DNA from 2 places in the Paenibacillus sp. FSL E2-0178 genome. Region 2 is predicted to be linked to the other one. Evidence: a T-box and tRNA genes for the amino acid it is inferred to sense, from the RefSeq annotation. Region 2 holds a T-box; the other holds one or more tRNA genes.
The links. A T-box is a leader RNA that pairs with one kind of tRNA and senses whether it is charged. The one in region 2 lies ahead of argS (arginine--tRNA ligase), so its partner is inferred to be a tRNA-Arg.
Positions count from the first base shown of each region.

Region 1: it encodes a tRNA-Arg, which carries the amino acid that the T-box ahead of argS (arginine--tRNA ligase) is inferred to sense. The anticodon was not compared.

Region 1 is NZ_CP151953.1:4,557,927-4,561,072, reverse strand. Features, by position in the region: gene MHI42_RS19640 (GDSL-type esterase/lipase family protein) at 95-733, shown strand; gene clpP (ATP-dependent Clp endopeptidase proteolytic subunit ClpP) at 820-1,416, opposite strand; tRNA gene MHI42_RS19630 (tRNA-Arg) at 1,610-1,684, opposite strand; gene MHI42_RS19625 (sugar-binding domain-containing protein) at 2,016-3,068, shown strand.
Region 2 is NZ_CP151953.1:6,226,495-6,229,640, forward strand. Features, by position in the region: gene argS (arginine--tRNA ligase) at 1-1,565, opposite strand, end outside; T-box leader at 1,681-1,903, opposite strand; gene MHI42_RS27195 (collagen-like protein) at 2,098-3,146, shown strand, end outside.

The DNA of each region.
Region 1 (3,146 bases), 1.7 Mb from region 2:
TTGCGGGCCTAATAAGGCCGCCCTGCCGTTACCACATCCCCCGGGCAGTCATAAGCTAAAGAAAGCAAGCAGCTTATAGCGGGGAGGGAAGGCTATGGTCTATCAGTATACGGCCATTGGAGATTCATTAACGACCGGATTCGGGGCGCTGCCCGGGAACGGATTTGTTCCCGTCTACCGCCGGATGGCGGAAGGGCGGCTGCAGACTCCGGTTGCTTCTGCGAATCTAGGAGTGAATGGTCTGACAACAGCGGGGCTGGAGCAGCGTCTCAAGACAGACGGCGGCTTTCGTTCTGCGGTTAAGGATGCAGAGATCATTACCGTCTCTATCGGCGGCAATGATCTGATTAAGGCCGCCAAAGCCGCAGCGGGGAGGCCAGGTGAGCTGAATGGGTATCTGCAAAAAGCACTCCGGGACTGCAAACGGAATTTCAGTGATATTATGAGTACTCTGTCACAGCTGAAGGCGGGCACGCGAAGTCCTTACATTATCCGGATAGTAGGCCTCTATAATCCGTATCCTCAGGTGGATGAGGCCACAGATTGGGTGAGGCAGTTCAACCGCTATGCTGCCGGCTACAGCAGTTATGCCGTAGGATTTGCTTCCATTTATCATGAATTTGCCGGCAATGAGCGGGGGCTGCTGTTCCTGGATCATATTCATCCGAACGGCAGGGGCTACCGGGTGATCGCCGGCAAGCTGGATGCCCTGGGATATGGAAACTTGAGGTGAGTCATCAGTATATATGCCACATAAAGAGGCTGCCGCAGACCTGTAGGTCCGTGGCAGCCTCTTTATTTGTTGGTGAAGTATAGAAATTAAACGCCAGTCGGCAAGGTCTTCTCAATGACTTTATCGACAATGCCATATTCAGCTGCATCGGCAGCACTCATGAAGTAATCGCGGTCGGTATCCTTCTCGATCTTCTCGATCGGCTGGCCCGTACGTTCGGACAGGATACGGTTCAGCTTCTCGCGCAGCTTGATGATGCGGCGGGCGCGGATTTCAATATCCGAAGCCTGACCCTGGGCACCGCCGAGCGGCTGGTGAATCATAATTTCGCTGTTCGGCAAGGCAAAGCGTTTGCCCTTGGCGCCAGCGTTCAGCAGGAAGGCTCCCATGGAAGCGGCCATCCCTACACAGATGGTGGATACATCCGGTTTAATGTACTGCATTGTATCAAATATAGCCATACCCGCTGTAATGGAGCCGCCAGGGCTGTTTACATACAGGTGAATATCCTTATCCGGATCCTCGGCAGCCAGGAAGAGCATTTGTGCGATGATGGAATTGGCTACCACGTCATTAACCTCCGTTCCAAGGAAAATGATGCGGTCCTTCAGCAGGCGGGAATAGATGTCATAAGCGCGCTCACCGCGGTTGCTCTGTTCTACTACCATAGGAATATAACTCACGTGGAAAACCTCCTTGAAATTGGTGCTTCGAATGTGTTCATTTTTTACTGTTACCGTATTAACCACATGATAAACAAATTTAAACAAAAAGTCAAAGAAAGTCAAACTTAGATTCAAAAAAAAGAGCCATCAAGCGGCTCTTTGGTTAAATATAATATAAGCATTGCTAAATTATGTACAAAAGTGAAAATAATGGCGCGCCCGCCAAGAATCGAACTTGGATCTCAGGCTTCGGAGGCCTACGTCATATCCATTGGACCACGGGCGCAACAGAAATTATTATAATACACTTATTGCATAAAAGCAACGTGTAAAACCCATCGTGCAAAAAAATAGTTTTTCAGGCTCCCAGGCAGATGATAGCTTCCCACCTGACAGTCAGGTGATGGAGGTTTTCAGGCATGTGCTTAAGGGCGCGATTACCTCTCACAGACCGGCAGATGTATAAGATGAAACGGGTCTGAGAATTATAGTCTCGGAACACTTGCACTCGGCGTCAGTTTTGGGTAGAATATGGGTGGGACTTAAAAAGTTAACCCGGGACATTTTGAGACCACGAACAAGGGAAAAGAGAAAGACGAAGTTGCAGGAGTGAAAGCATGCGTAATTTATTGGAAATCCAAAAGCAGCTTCTGCCTGATCTCATGGAAACCCTTAAGAGACGGTATACGATTCTACATCAGATCATGCTGTCCGATATTATTGGGCGCAGAACGCTTGCCGCCTCGCTTGATATGACCGAGCGGGTGCTGCGCGCCGAGACGGATCTTCTGAAATCGCAAGGGCTCATTGAGATCGAGAGCGTCGGCATGCGCATTAGCGAAGCCGGTCGCAGACTGCTTGACCTGCTGGAGCCGATCGCCAAGAGCCTCTTCGGCCTGGATGATCTGGAAGAGAAAATTCGTACTACGTACGGTCTCAGTAAAGTAGTTGTTGTACCTGGCGACTGCGAGACCTCGCTGTTCACCAAACGTGAACTGGGGCGTGCAGGTTCGAAGGCACTGCTCAGTGTACTGCGCAGTGACGACACGATTGCCGTCACAGGCGGATCGACCCTGGCCGAAATGGCCGATCAGTTGACCCCGCCGCTATCCCTTTCCTATAAGAACGCCTGGGTAGTTCCGGCGCGTGGAGGACTGGGAGAGAGCATGGAGATCCAAGCCAACACCATTGCTTCGACCATGGCCAAACGGATTGGTGCCAATTACCGTCTGCTGCATGTGCCTGATCTGCTCAGCGGCGATGCCTATCAGTCGCTCGCACTGGACTCCAATATTGGAGAGATTGTGCAGATTATCCGCAGATCGCGTATTATTGTGCATGGAATTGGCGATGCCATTGAAATGACTCACCGCCGCAAGCTGGACCCCGGTACAATCTCAGAGATTCAGGACGAGGGTGCGGTAGCCGAATCGTTCGGATATTATTTCAATGAGAATGGCGAGGTGGTTCATACCATGCTGACCATGGGGCTGCGCCTGGAAGACATTATCCGTACAGAAGTCGTCATCGGTATTGCCGGCGGCAAACGCAAGGCTAAGGCCATTCATGCGATGCTGCGGTTCGGCCAAGAGGATATTCTCGTAACAGACGAGGCGGCTGCTGTCGAAATCGGCAAAGAAATCGACAAACAGTTGCAAGAGGTCCTATAGATTCCATTTTATGGGACGCGCGCAAAGGTATTATGCATTATACTTAACCTTGTTGTCTTGACGAGCCTCACGGCTTGT
Region 2 (3,146 bases):
GCGCTGCCTTTACTGAGCACACGGCTTGCCCGGGCATAGGCATACATCAGATAAACGCCAGTGTTGCCGGAAATTTCCATGGCCTGATTGAAGTCAAACACAATCTCTGTACCCAGATTGAAGCGCAGCAGATAGTAGCGGATGGCAGCAGTGGCGATGAGCCGGCTGGACAGGCCGTTTTTGTCGGAACGGGTAGTCTCGATGGAATGCTCCATAAGCCGGACCAGCTCGGTTACCTTGATGCCGATGCCCTGGCGTCCGGACATGGCGTAGGAGCTTTTGCCGGCGGAGGTGTCCAGACCGAGCCCCGCAGCAGAAGCCGGACTTAGCGAAACTACACCATAACTTACATGATGCAGCCGATCCGCCTGCTCGCTGTAGCCCAGTGCCTGGAAGGCCTGCTTAACCATCGCCTGCGGATACTCCTGTCTGTAGTCGATCACGTTCACGACCTTGTCTGCGCGTCCAAAAGGCAGCGTCTCCCCCCTCAAGCCGGTCGTCCACAGCCCGCTGCCAAATTCGCTGTAGGCGAAGTCCTTGTCCAAGAGGCCGAATTTCCACAGATGATATGCGATATCCTTGGCCGTATAGGTCAAAATCCCGTTCGAGCGCACCAGCACCTTATCCTTCTGATGCTCCTCTTCTGTCTCTTGTGTCTCCTGTGCGCCAGTGCCAGCGGATTGCTTCAGCACCCAGCAGCCGTCCAGCTTGCCTTCCTTCTCCTGAACGAACACATCTGTCTGCGACAAAAGGCCGAAGGCGGAAGACCAGAAGCCTTCTTTCAGAATACTGCTCTCCCAAACAAGCAGGTCGTAGTGAATGCCGAAGCTGCGCATCTCCTCCACATGCTCTTTTACAATCTGTCCGGCGACAAGGTTGCCAATCCAGGCGGTATTGCCATGCCCCTCTTCCAGCGCGTGAAGAATTTCGGTCCGTTTATTTACACTTTCAGGATGCTCCGCGTACTCCTTGTTGATCTCAGCGTAAATATCCCAGCAGTAATCTCCGAAACGGGCATGCTTCCCGGCAAGCGGGACATTCAAGAGGCCGACTACAGTATCTGCAAGCTGATTGCCAAGATCATCCACGTAGTTGTGCACCTCGACGGTATGACCGGTTTTTCTCAAAATTCTAACCAGTGCATCCCCGATACAGGAGTTTCTCAGGTGCCCGATATGCATGGATTTGTTCGGGTTCACCGAGGTATGCTCTACAATAACCTTCTCACCGCCAGCCTGCGGAATTGCAAAATCAGTCGTGGCCCATACCTGCCAATCGATGTACATATTAATGAAACCCGGCGGCGCAACCTCGATTCTCTGCAGCAGTCCGTTAACGGAGCCCGATGACTTCAGCTCGGCGATGATCAGTTCTGCGATGACGGCCGGGGCTTTGCGCAGGGTACGGGCCAGCTGCATGGCTATATTGCTGGAGTAGTCTCCATGGTCCGCATTCGCCGGTTGCTCCAGAGCCACTTTTACCGCAGAGCTGCCGGGAATCCCCAGGTCTTCAGATACTTTGTGAATACATTGTTCCAGACTGTTCTTGATCAGCTGACTTAGCATTAACATGAGTAAATACCTCCTATATTTGTGAAAAGTGTAAGCGGCCGCTAAAGGCCGTAGGGTAGTGCAGAATTCTAAAAGACAAAGAATAGACGACAAAAAAAGCCTTCGTCTCAAAAGAGACGAGGCTTATGCGCTCGCGGTACCACTCTCGTTGCTGAACCTACAGTTCAACCACCTTACAGGTTAACGGTCTTTAGCCGGGGCTTCCTACTCTTAAGGTTCAGAAGTCCATCTCACGGGTGCGCTTCATAATCCTGATCTGTACCGGCTTACACTCTCCCGGCTCGCTGGGGACTAGGGTTCAGGGTTATTACTCTCCCGGTCATCGATTCAATATGATTTTTATCAGTATAGCGAATTTCTGGAAGAAAGCAATAGCCGAATGTCAAGCGGAACCTTGTTGCCGGAAAATGCAACCCATAGCATCCGGTATTTGCAATAGATATCCGGCTTTGTCCACACCTCCAGTGATGGCTCGAATATAGTAAGTTGTTATCACTATTAAAATATTCGGAGAGGAGAACTCAAGATGAGCTTTTTATCTACAGGACCGATTGAAAATAATGCGGTAGGCGGGCTTAGACCTACCCAGCAGGTCACGGTCAAAATCGATAACCGAAGCGATACCATGTCTTCCTTGGTGACGGTAGAAGGTTACTATCTGGATGGAACCCGCACGCTATATGTCAGTGAAACGTTGAATGTACTGCCTAATCAGGTAGTGACAACCACGTATTATGCGGATCTGGATGCATTTGAGTTTATTTTTATCACTTCAGGAACCATTGATGAACATGTGCAAGTCTCAGTCTGGGGAAAAAATAGCTCAGGCGGCTTAGTAACGCCACACCGCCTGGTTTCTGCTGAACTTCTGGGAGCTACCACAGGAGTAACGGGCATCACAGGCACGACCGGGGTTACGGGTGCGACAGGCACAGCTGGAGCAACTGGGGTTACAGGTGCGACGGGCATAGCTGGAGCGACCGGGGTTACGGGTGCGACAGGCATAGCTGGAGCAACTGGGGTTACAGGTGCGACGGGCGTAGCAGGAGCAACTGGGGTTACAGGTGCGACAGGCATAGCTGGAGCGACCGGGGTTACGGGTGCGACAGGCACAGCTGGCGCGACTGGGGTTACGGGTGCGACAGGCATAGCTGGCGCAACCGGGGTTACAGGTGCGACGGGCATAGCAGGCGCAACCGGGGTTACAGGTGCGACAGGCACAGCCGGAGCGACTGGGGTTACAGGTGCGACGGGCGTAGCAGGAGCAACTGGGGTTACAGGTGCGACAGGCGTAGCAGGAGCGACTGGGGTTACAGGTGCGACAGGCACAGCCGGAGCGACTGGGGTTACGGGTGCGACAGGCACAGCCGGAGCGACTGGGGTTACAGGTGCGACGGGCGTAGCAGGAGCAACTGGGGTTACAGGTGCGACAGGCGTAGCCGGAGCGACTGGGGTTACAGGTGCGACAGGCGTAGCCGGAGCGACCGGGTTTACAGGTGCGACAGGCACAGCTGGAGCGACTGGAGTTACAGGTGCGACAGGCACAGCTGGTGCGACTGGGGTTACGGGAGCAAC